2 regions of the Hoeflea sp. 108 genome follow, and region 1 is predicted to be linked to the other one. Evidence: riboswitches for the same ligand, from Rfam matches in the RefSeq annotation. Region 1 holds a riboswitch; the other holds the start of a gene.
The links. Region 1 has a riboswitch for S-adenosylmethionine ahead of metA (homoserine O-succinyltransferase). Riboswitches for the same ligand answer to the same signal wherever they lie in the genome.
Positions count from the first base shown of each region.

Region 1 (5,907 bases):
GCCAGCGTGCCGGTCGCCATAAGCACCGTCGTGCAGGCGATGGTGTAGGCGTTCATGATCCACTGCATGTCCTTGAAGTCGGCCTGCAGCACATGTTCGAGCGTCGGCAGGATCACCGGTATGCTCGATATCTCAAGGCCGAACATCAGCGCGGACAGGCAGATCGCCCCAAGCGCCAGATTGTCTCTACTCGTCAGCTTCATCCCGTGTCTCCGGCTGGCGGCGTCGGGAGGAGGAGGCCCAGTGCCGCTGGTTATCTGGAAACAGCTGAGATAGGCGAAGCTTGAACATGCATAAATGCTATGCAAACCTATATCAGTGATAACAAATCAGGATGGATGAGATGCTGTGGCTCGACGCCGAGGCCGTGCGCAACTTCGTTTTGGTCGCGGATCTCCAGAGCTTTACGCGGGCCGCCGACGCCATGGGCTCGACCCAGGCGGCGGTCAGCGTCAAGCTCAAGCGGCTGGAGGAGCGCATCGGCCGCAAGCTGATCGAACGCACCCCGCGCCGTGTCAGGCTGTCGGCAGACGGTGCGTTGTTCATCGAATCGGCGCGTGCCTTCCTCGCCGCGCATGACTATGCCGTCGCAGGCCTGTCGTGCTCGGCGCGGCGCTTCACGCTCGGCATTGCCGGCCATGTCGCCGGACCGGAGGTGACGACGCTGCTCGCGCGCCTCAGCCAGCACGATCCGGCGCTGACCATCGAGGTCCAGGTCGACAATTCAACGCTGCTGCTCGACGCCTTCGACCGTGGCAAGCTCGACGCCGCGATCGTCAGGCGCGAGGACGACCGCCGCGACGGCGAGGTGTTGGGACCTGAGCATTTCGGCTGGTTCGCGACGCCCGAGTTCGATCATCGCCCGGGTGAGCCGATCCGGTTGGCGACGCTGTCGCGGCTGTGTGGCGTTCGCGACCTGGCGACACGCACGCTCGACGACGCCGGCATTCCCTGGGTCGAGGTGTTCGTCGGCGGCGGCTCTTCGATGGTCACGGCGGCGGTTTCGGCGGGGCTCGCCACGGCAGTCTTCCCCAGCCGCCTGGCGCCCCCCGGAACCGTCGAGGTCAGCCGCAAGTTCGGCCTGCCTGAGGTGCCGGCGACCGAGATCGTGCTGCACTCGACACTGACCGACCGCCGCTCGCGCGAAGCGCTGCGCATCCTCGCCTGCGCCTTTCACGAGCACCGTGCAAAGGCCGGGTAGGGCGCTTTGGGACCGCGCCCGGATGCCGGGCGCGGGGCCGTGAGGCGGTCGGCTAGCGATCCTTGCCGATGTTCTCCAGATCGTAGGCCGTGGTCTGGTAGACCCGGTTGATCCAGTTACCGAACAGCAGGTGGGCATGCGAGCGCCAGCGGTTTAGCGGCCGGCGCTGCGGATCGTTGTCGGGGTAATATTCGTGCGGCACGGCGATGGTCACGCCGGCGGCCACGTCGCGGTCGTACTCTTCCTTGAGCGAGGTCGAATCGTATTCGATGTGGTTGAACATGTAGAGCCGGTTGCCGGCTTCCTCGGCCAAGAGGCTCGGGCCGGTGTCTTCCGATTCCATCAAAAGCTCGAGGCCGGAGCCCTCCGGGATGTCGGCTGCTCGGACTTCGGTCCAGCGCGACACGGGAATGGCGAAATCGTCCGAGAAGCCGGCGAGATAAGGCGAGGCAGGCGCGTTGTTGTTGTGCCGGAACACGCCGAACGCCTTTTCTTCCAGCGTGTGCTTGGGAAGACGGTGGAAATGCCATGCGGCCGCCATCGCTCCCCAGCAGATGAAGAACGGCGAATGCACGTTGGTCGTGGTCCAGTCCATGATCTGCTTGAGCTCGTCCCAGTAGGTCACTTCCTCGAACGGCAGCAGCTCAACCGGCGCACCGGTGATGATGAAGCCGTCGAACTTGCGGTCCTTCACCTCTTCCCAGGTCTGGTAGAAGGCGATGAGGTGGTCCTCTGAGGTGTTTTTGGCCTTGTGGGTGCCGATACGCACCAGCGTCAGTTCGACCTGCAGGGGGCTTGCGCCGATCAGGCGCGCGATCTGGGTCTCTGTCCTGACCTTGTTGGGCATGAGGTTGAGCAGGCCGATCTGCAGTGGGCGGATATCCTGGCGGAGAGCAGTCTGCTCATCCATGATGGACACGCCCTCTTTCACCAGCACTTCGCGGGCGGGGAGTTGATCCGGGATCTTGATCGGCATTGCGCGACCTCCAAAAAACAAAACCGGCATTGCTGTCGCAAAGCCGGTTTACGGATCGCAAACGGCCCTTTAGCGACTTGTTTAACGTGGCTGCAAGCCGACCGGCCAAATCACCACGGGTCTATGCGCTGCTATTACGCCCGGTGGCCGATTGCGTCAACAGCGGCCCAATGGTCCAGCCAGACGGGCCAGTTTCGCCGGTTTTCCTCGACATTGGCTGTTACGGGGGGTATTTCCGCTGCGGCCTCCATCCGGAGGCGCCAATCCAGGATTTTCGACATGACCAAGGCACCTGAGCAGATTCGCCCCGAACCCCGCGCCGGCATCATGGACATCGCAGCTTATGTCCCCGGCAAGAGCGCGGCTCCCGCAGGCGTTACCAAGGTCCATAAGCTCTCGTCGAACGAAAATCCGCTGGGTGCGTCGCCTCATGCCATCGAGGCGGTACAGAAGCTCGCCGGCAAGATGGAGTATTATCCCGACGGGTCGGCGTCACGCCTGAGACAGGCGATTGCGGCGACCCATGGGCTCAACCCTGCCAACATCCTGTGCACGAACGGCTCCGACGAGGTGCTGGGCCTGCTGGCGCAGAGCTATCTCTCGCCAGGCGACGAAGCCGTCTACACCGAGCATGGCTTCATGGTCTACAAGATCTACACCCAGGCAGCGGGCGCCATTCCCGTCGTTGCCAAGGAAGATGGCGAGAAGGCCAGCGTCGACAACATCATCGCGGCGCTGACGCCCAACACCAGGATCGTCTTCCTCGCCAACCCCAACAACCCGACCGGCACCTACCTGCCGTTCGAGGAGGTGCGTCGCCTGCATGCGGCGCTGCCGAAGAATGTGCTGCTCGTGCTCGATGCCGCCTATGCCGAATATGTTCGCCGCAACGACTACGAGGCGGGCGTGGAACTGGTCGCGGCCAACGAGAATGTCGTCATGACGCGCACGTTCTCGAAGATCCACGGCCTCGGCGGCATGCGCATCGGCTGGATCTATGCGCCGTCGCACGTCATCGACGTGCTTGAGCGCATGCGTGGCCCGTTCAACGTCAATGCGGCGGCCATCGAGGCCGGCGTGGCGGCGATCCAGGACCGCGGCCATGTCGAGCGCACCGTCGCCCACAACACCCACTGGGCAGAGTGGCTGGTCACGGAGTTCGAGAAGCTCGGCCTGCGCGTCACGCCTTCGGTCGGCAACTTCCTGCTGGTTCACTTCCCCGAGGACGGCAAGCATTCGGCCGCTGCAGCCGACGATTATCTTCTGGCGCGCGGTTATATTCTGCGCAGGGTCTCCGGCTACGGTTTCCCCAATGCGCTGCGCATGACCGTCGGCACCGAAGAGGCAAATCGCGGTGTCGTTGTTGCCCTCACCGAATTTCTGAGAAGTTGAAAAATGTCCGAACCTCTCTTTGACAAGATTGCCCTGCTGGGCATCGGCCTGATCGGCTCGTCGCTGGCCCGCGTCATTCGCCGCGAAGGGCTTGCCCGCCATATTGCCATCTCCACCCGCAGTGCGTCGACGCTTGCCCGCGCCGAGGAACTCGGGCTTGGCGACAGCTATTCGACCGACGCCAAGGCGGCGGTGAAGGATGCAGACCTCGTCATCGTCTCGGTGCCGGTGGGCTCGTCCGGCGCCGTGGCTGCCGATATTGCGACAGCCCTGAAGCCGGGTGCCATCCTCACCGATGTCGGCTCGACCAAGGCCTCCGTCATCGCCCAGATGGCCCCGCATGTGCCCGCGGGCGTGCACTTCATCCCCGGCCACCCGCTGGCCGGTACCGAGAAGTCCGGCCCCGACGCCGGCTTTGCCGAACTGTTCGAGAACCGCTGGTGCATCTTTACGCCGCTTCCGGATACCGATCCGGTGGCGCTTGAGAAGCTGTCGGAGTTCTGGCGCCGCTGCGGCTCCAACATCGACACCATGGACCCCGAGCATCACGACATGACGCTCGCCATCGTCTCGCACCTGCCGCACATCATCGCGTACAACATCGTCGGCACCGCCGATGATCTCGAGGCGGTGACCAAGTCGGAAGTCATCAAATATTCGGCTTCGGGCTTCCGCGACTTCACCCGTCTCGCGGCTTCCGACCCGACCATGTGGCGCGACGTCTGCCTGCACAACAAGGACGCGATCCTCGAAATGCTGGCGCGCTTTTCGGAAGACCTCGCCTCGCTGCAGCGGGCGATCCGCTGGGGCGACGGCGACAAGCTGTTCGAGATGTTCACCCGCACCCGCGCCATCCGTCGTTCGATCATCGACGCCGGTCAGGAAGTCGACGTGCCGAACTTCGGCCGCGAGGCCATCGAGCACCCGGCTAAGAGCTAGCGAATAGGGAATGCAAAGTGGCGAGTAGCGACTTGCCCTGGCCGTCCAGGCTGGGTTTCCTCGCTACTCGCTGGAATGCTCGACAGGAGCTATTGAACCGCGGGCAGCATCCCGAGCGGAATGAACCCCAGCATTGCCCGGCCCTTGGTCACTCTGAGCGGCAGGGTCGGCGCGTCGCCCAGAAGCGCCAGGCCTGCGAACGCGGTCTCGATCTGCTTCTTCTGTTCAGGGATCACCTCGGCGAGGATGCGCGACAGCTCGCGCGGGTTCTGGATGGTGACGCGCAGGTTGGCGTCGAGCAGGCCGTCGTCGCCGATCGACCATGGACCCGTGACCGCTGCCCCGGTGTTGCCGCCAGAGGTAATCGTCATCGACCGGATCGTGCCGGCCTGGCCGCGCAGGCTCTTCTGGCCTCCGCCGAGCAGGCTGATGCCATTGGTAAGCGAGGTGTCGGCGCTGCCGTCAAGCAACGGCAGCTTGCGGCCGTGCAGGGCCTCCGGGTCGATCAGCAGGCCGGTGAAAGTGCCGGCGAGATCGATATCCATGCCGTTGGGGCGCAGGTGGAATTGCGTTTCGTCGGCGGTGAACAGCGGCATGTCGGGGCCGTCGATGAACGAAGCCTGGCCGGACAGCTTGCGCGTCTCGACCGACAGGCGCTCCGGCAAGGGATTTGCCACGCGCACGCTGGCATGAAGCAGGTCCCAGTTGAACTGGAGCTGCGGCAGGTCGGGCGCGGTCACGCGCAGCGGGCCGTCGAGTTCGAGCACCGAATGCATCGGCTGGTAGACTTGGGCTGCGGTGCGGAAGGCACCGGCGCTGGCCGAGACGCGCAGCCCTGAATTCTCATACTCCACCCGGTCGCAGAACAGGCCGATGCGGAAGGGGAAGCCCCGGACCGTGGGGTTGGCGCAATCGGCCGACACCCCGTTCCGGTTCAACTCGGCGATGCGCTGCTGCACCTCGCGTTCGGCCTTGCCGGCGAGCCAGAACCAGCCGGCGCTGTAGCCGCCAAACAGCACGACGATGAACAGCGTCAGCCACAGGAAGCGGCGGCTGGAGTTCGGTTTCCGGTCTTGGCTTGACGTCATACTCACGCTCTCGTTAGTGCATGGTTCCTGAAATCGGACCGATTTCCGAGGGTCTCATGCGCGTGTTCAGATTGTTACAGCGTCTTTTGCGTGTCCGGTAGGAGGCGCGTCGCTGTAACGCGGGAGACCCGCGAACCACCAACAGGCTTGGCGATATGGGCGATTTTTGGGTTTTTGGCTATGGCTCGCTGATGTGGCGTCCGGGCTTCGCCCATGTCGAGACGCGCCGGGCTCGGCTGATGGGCTTTCGCCGGGCGCTGTGCATCCGCTCCTGGGTGCATCGCGGTACAGAGCAACGGCCCGGACTGGTG
Region 1 is NZ_KB890024.1:4,224,309-4,230,215, reverse strand. Features, by position in the region: gene B015_RS31325 (MFS transporter) at 1-203, opposite strand, end outside; gene B015_RS0120990 (LysR substrate-binding domain-containing protein) at 344-1,201, shown strand; gene metA (homoserine O-succinyltransferase) at 1,254-2,177, opposite strand; SAM riboswitch at 2,227-2,304, opposite strand; gene hisC (histidinol-phosphate transaminase) at 2,457-3,569, shown strand; gene B015_RS0120975 (prephenate/arogenate dehydrogenase family protein) at 3,573-4,508, shown strand; gene B015_RS0120970 (DUF2125 domain-containing protein) at 4,598-5,596, opposite strand; gene B015_RS0120965 (gamma-glutamylcyclotransferase) at 5,752-5,907, shown strand, end outside.

Region 2 (5,907 bases), 3.3 Mb from region 1:
CCATGTCCGGGAGCGACCTACGCGGGATTCTGGACGATGCGGCCGCGCGAAAGGCGCGCCTGAAGGCTGGCGAACGATCCAAGCCCCTTGAGGGCAAGGTGCTGGCGATGATCTTCGACAAGCCGTCGACGCGCACGCGCATCTCCTTCGACGTCGGTATGCGCCAGCTTGGCGGCGAGACCATCATGCTGACCGGCACCGAAATGCAGCTCGGCCGTTCGGAGTCGATCGCCGACACCGCCAAGGTGCTGTCGCGTTATGTCGACGCCATCATGATCCGCACCACGGCGCATGACCGCCTGCTGGAACTGACCGAGAACGCGACGATCCCCGTCATCAACGGCCTCACCGACGACACTCATCCGTGCCAGCTGATGGCCGATATCCTCACCTTCGAAGAGCATCGCGGCCCGGTTGCCGGCAAGACCTTTGCCTGGACCGGCGACGGCAACAACGTGCTGCACTCGCTGCTCGAGGCTTCGGCGCGCTTCCGCTTCAACGTCAACATGGCCGTGCCCGAGGGCAGTGAGCCGGAGCAGAAATACGTCGACTGGGCCCAAGCCAACGGTGGCAAGGTGATGCTGACCCGCGATGCCGAGGAGGCTGTCAGTGGCGTCGACGCCATCGTCACCGACTGCTGGGTGTCGATGGGTCAGGAACACCGCGCCCGCGGCCACAACGTCTTCCTGCCCTATCAGGTCAACGCGGCGCTGATGAAACACGCCAAGCCTGACGCGTTGTTCATGCACTGCCTGCCCGCGCATCGCGGCGAGGAAGTGACCGACGAAGTGATCGATGGCCCGCACTCGGTGGTCTTCGACGAGGCAGAAAACCGCCTGCACGCCCAGAAGGCTGTGCTGGCCTGGTGCCTCGGCGCTTGAATGACTGATCCCGCGACCCTATCTGGGGCGGGATCAATCTATTGTCATCAAAGCCTTGTTCTGCGACCGTCGGCGGGCCGAAGGGTCGCAGAATTCGTTATATGGGATACGTTTCAGTGACTGAGACCGAACGCAAGCTCGGCGAATTCGGGTTCGCCGGCGACGACCATGTCGTTCCATTCGCGGTTGAGCCGCTCGACGTGCGCGGCCGTACCGTGCAGCTCGGACCTTTGCTCGACCAGATACTTGATCGCCATGCCTATCCGGAGCCGGTGGCGCGCCTGCTGGCCGAGGCCTGCGTGGTGACCGTGCTGTTGGGCACCTCGCTCAAGTTCGAGGGCAAGTTCATCCTCCAGACCCGCACTGACGGGCCAGTGGACATGCTGGTTGCCGACTTCACGACGCCGCATTCGCTGCGCGCTTATGCCCGCTTCGACGCCGGCCGCGTCGAGGAGGCAATCAAGGCCGGCATGACCGCGCCCGAGGACCTGCTCGGCACCGGTGTGCTGGCGCTGACCATCGACCAGGGCGCCCATACCCAGCGCTATCAGGGCATCGTCGAACTCAACGGTATTTCGCTCGAGGAAGCGGCGCGCACCTATTTCCGCCAGTCGGAACAGATTCCGACCGAGCTGCGCCTGTCGGTCGCCAAGCTCGTGCTCCCGGGCGAGGGCGGCGGCGAACATTGGCGCGCCGGCGGTCTGCTGGCCCAGTTCCTGCCGGATTCGCCCGAACGTCGACGCGTGCAGGACATGCATGGTGGCGACGGTGACAAGCGTGATGTCGCTGTCGGGCCCGAGGACAATGCCTGGCAGGAGCTGTTGGCGCTGATGGCGACCATCGAGCCGACCGAGCTGATCGATCCGACCGTGGGCGCCGAGCGGCTGCTTTATCGCCTGTTCCACGAACATGGCGTGCGCGTCTACGAGGGCGTGCATGTCGCCGACCAGTGCTCGTGCTCGGATCACAAGATTCGTGGCATCCTGCAGGGGTTCTCGGCGGAAGAGATCACGGGCAGCGTCGAGGACGGCCGCATTCGCGTCAACTGCGAGTTCTGCTCGAAGGCCTACGAGTTCGATCCGGGCGAGTTCGCCCCGGCCCAATGATCCGACAATGACGCTGCCGGCTCAGTTGAGCCGGTGGCGCATGCCCGGCAGGTCGAGCGAGAAGGCGGGGATGGCGATGTCGAACATCTCGCCGGCCTCGTTGCGCATGGTGTAGCGCCCGACCATGATGCCCGATGACGTCGAGAGCGGGCAGCCCGACGTGTACTGATAGCTGTCGCCGGGATTGAGCTCGGGCTGGTCGCCGACTACGCCCGGGCCGCGGACCTCCTCGACCTTGCCGCTCGCGTCGGTGATGTGCCAGTAGCGCGACAAAAGCTGGACGAAATCTTCCGAATTGTTCTCGATCGTCACGCGATAGCCCCAGACATAGCGGCCTTCAGACGGGTCGGATCGCTCTTCCAGATAGAAGGGCTCGACCTCGACTGCGATGTTGCGGGTGATGGCGCGATACATATGCGGCGCTCCTGCGTCGCCGGGGCTTGGAGAAAGCCGGGCGACGAACTGTCTGATGCTGCGTTCGGCGTCCAGGCCGTGGCTGGCTGGCGGCGATCACGAGGCCTCATGAAACCGGCGTGGCGGCGCATGGTGCCCTGCGTGACAGGGTCCGCCGCTTGTCGCGGCGGGTCAACTGCCGTTCGCATTGTTCACAGCGAATGTGATGAACATGCGGCGCCCGGTGATGCCGGACGCCGCATGAGTCGATTGCCTCAGCGAGCCGCCTTCAGCGCATCGCCGATATCGTTGAGCAGGTCGTCGGCATCTTCGAGGCCGACCGACAGGCGCAGCGTGCCGTCGTCGATGCCAAGCTCGGCACGCGCCTCGTCGGTCAGGTTCTTGTGCGTCGTCGTTGCCGGATGGGTGATCAGGCTCTTGGAGTCGCCGAGATTGTTGGAGATCAGGATGATCTTCAGCGCGTTTTCGAAGGCGAAGGCCGCTTTCTTGCCTCCCTTGACGTCGAAGCAGATCAGCGTCGAGCCGCCCTTCATCTGCCGCTTGATGATGTCGGCCTGCGGATGGTCGGCGCGGCCGGGGTAGATCAGCCGTGACACTTCAGGGCTCTCGGCCAGGAAGTCGGCGATCTTGCCGGCGGTCTCGGTCTGCTGGCTCACGCGCAGAGGCAATGTCTCCAGACCCTTGAGCAGCGTCCAGGCGTTGAACGGCGACAGGCTCGGGCCGGTGTGGCGGAAGTAGTCGTGCAGGTTTTCGTCGATCCACTTCTTGTCGGAAAGGATGACGCCACCCAGGCAGCGACCCTGGCCGTCGATATGCTTGGTGGCCGAGTAGACGACGATATGGGCGCCGAGTTCGAGCGGCTTCTGCTGCATCGGCGTGGCAAAGACATTGTCGACGACGACGCGCGCGCCGATCGAATTGGCAATTGCCGCAACCGCCGCGATGTCGACCACTTCGAGCGTCGGGTTGGTCGGGCTCTCCAGGAAGAACAGCTTGGTGTTGGGCTGGACAGCCTTTTCCCAGTTCTCGGTGACTGTGCCGTCGATCAACGTCGCTTCAATGCCGTAGCGCGGCGCCAGCGTCTCGACGACCCAGCGGCACGAACCGAACAGGGCACGCGCTGCGACGATGTGGTCGCCGGCCTTCAGGCCGCACAGGATAGCGGCGGAAACCGCGGCCATGCCCGACGCGGTGGCGCGGGCGTCTTCAGCGCCTTCGAGCGCGCACATGCGCTTTTCGAACATGTCGACGGTCGGGTTGGCGTAGCGCGAATAGATGAAACCCGGGGTCTCGCCCTTGAAGCGTGCTTCCGCACTTTCAGCGCTTTCGTAGACATAGCCCTGGGTCAGGAAGATCGATTCCGAAGTTTCGCCGAATTCGGAGCGGAGCGTGCCGCCGTGAATGAGCGTGGTCTGCGGGTTCCAGTTGCGCTTGGTGTCGGAGGTCATGGCCAAATCCAAATACAAAAAAACCGGTCGCGAAAAGTCGCAACCGGTCCACAACGCGGCCCTTTAGCGACTTGTTTAACGTGGCTGCAAGCCGACCGGCCAAATCACCACGGGATAAAGGTCCTTTAGACCCAAGGCCGGCTTGCGTCAATCGCGGGGTCGACTAAACGTCTTGGGCCACGCATATGAGCCTGGACGAGGTCCGGGGTCCAGCGATCCTCTGATATCCGTTCGGATCGGCGGCGCTGTAAAGGAGTGAGGCAATTGCGGCAGTCGGGCATTCTTCCGGATCAGGATATCGCGGCGCTGTTTGCTTCCGGTGCGCTCAAGGCGCCGCCGCTGGACGCCGACCAGATCCAGCCTGCGAGCCTCGACCTGCGTCTCGGCGCCAAGGCTTTTCGCGTGCGCGCCAGCTTCCTGCCTGGTCCCAATTCGCTGGTCTCGGCCAAGCTGGACCGCCTCAAGCTGCACGAGATCGATCTCGCCAACGGTGCGGTGCTGGAGACGGGCTGCGTCTACATCGTGCCGCTTCAGGAGGCGCTCGACCTGCCGGCCGACATCTCGGCCTCGGCCAACCCGAAGAGCTCGACCGGCCGCCTCGACATCTTCACCCGCGTCATGACCGACCGCGGCCAGGAATTCGACAAGATCCCAGCCGGCTACAGCGGTCCACTCTATCTCGAAGTCAGCCCGCGCACTTTCCCGATCGTGGTGCGCGCCGGCTCGCGCCTGTCGCAGATCCGTTTCAGGAAGGGCCATGCGCTGCTGTCGGAGATCGAACTCAACGCGCTGCACCTGTCCGACCGGCTGGTCGCGATCGATCCGCCGAACATTTCGGGCGGCGGCATCGCGCTGTCGATCGACCTCGCCGGCGCGGTGGGCAGCATCGTCGGCTATCGCGGCAAGCACCACACCGGACTGGTCGATGTAGACAAGCGCGCCGCCCATTCTGTCGTCGATTTCTGGGAGCCGATCTACAACCACGGCGCCGAGGAACTGGTGCTCGACCCCGACGAATTCTACATCCTCGTCAGCCGCGAGGCGGTCCATGTGCCGCCGCTCTACGCCGCCGAGATGACGCCGTTCGATCCGCTGGTGGGTGAATTCCGCGTCCACTATGCCGGCTTCTTCGACCCCGGTTTCGGCCATTCGGCCGCCGGCGGTACCGGCAGTCGCGCCGTGCTCGAGGTCCGCAGTCACGAGGTACCCTTCATCCTCGAACATGGCCAGATCGTCGGGCGCCTGGTCTACGAACACATGCTGGCGCGGCCCAAGGCGCTCTACGGCAGCGACCTCGGCTCCAACTATCAGGCCCAGGGCCTCAAGCTCTCCAAGCATTTTCGCATGAGCTGACCTTTGGTCAGTTGCGCCTAGCCGTTAGTCTGCTTGTCCAACAGCTGTTGCTGTGATTGGCTGTGGTCGGGGAAATACTCGCGAAAAAGAGTACCCGACAACGGAGACGACAATGCAGATTTCCAGAAAATTCGCATATTCGGCCGCAGTTGCGGCGCTTCTGTTTGCAATGGGAGGCGCTTCGGCGCAGCAGACGAAGCTCAAGCTCGGCACGGAGGGCGCCTATCCACCCTTCAACACACTGACCTCCGACGGCAAGCTGGCAGGCTTCGACATCGATGTCGGCAACGCGCTGTGCGCCGAAATGAAAGTCGAATGCGAGTGGGTGACGCAGGATTGGGACGGCATCATCCCGGCGCTGCAGGGTGGCAAGTTCGACGCCATCATCGCCTCGATGACGATCACCGACGAGCGCAAGCAGCAGGTCGACTTCACCAACAAGTACTACACCACGCCGCTGGCGCTGGTGGCGCTGAAGAACACCGACCTGACTTCGCCCGAGCCCGATGCCCTCAAGGGCAAGACTGTCGGCGCCCAGGGATCGACCACACAGGCGATCTATGCCGAGGATCATTACGCCAAGGCCGGCGCCGACGTGAAGCTCTATCCGACGCAGGATGAGGCCATGGCCGACCTTACCAACGGCCGCCTCGACGCCGTGGTATCCGACAAGTTCGTGCTGGTCGACTGGCTCAAGACCACCGG
Region 2 is NZ_KB890024.1:896,912-902,818, forward strand. Features, by position in the region: gene argF (ornithine carbamoyltransferase) at 1-881, shown strand, start outside; gene B015_RS0104450 (Hsp33 family molecular chaperone) at 983-1,987, shown strand; gene apaG (Co2+/Mg2+ efflux protein ApaG) at 2,009-2,401, opposite strand; gene B015_RS0104460 (O-succinylhomoserine sulfhydrylase) at 2,656-3,849, opposite strand; SAM riboswitch at 3,893-3,970, opposite strand; gene B015_RS0104465 (2'-deoxycytidine 5'-triphosphate deaminase) at 4,114-5,202, shown strand; gene B015_RS0104470 (ABC transporter substrate-binding protein) at 5,315-5,907, shown strand, end outside.
Region 2: linked by a shared signal. The riboswitch ahead of B015_RS0104460 (O-succinylhomoserine sulfhydrylase) and the one ahead of metA (homoserine O-succinyltransferase) in region 1 are both predicted to bind S-adenosylmethionine.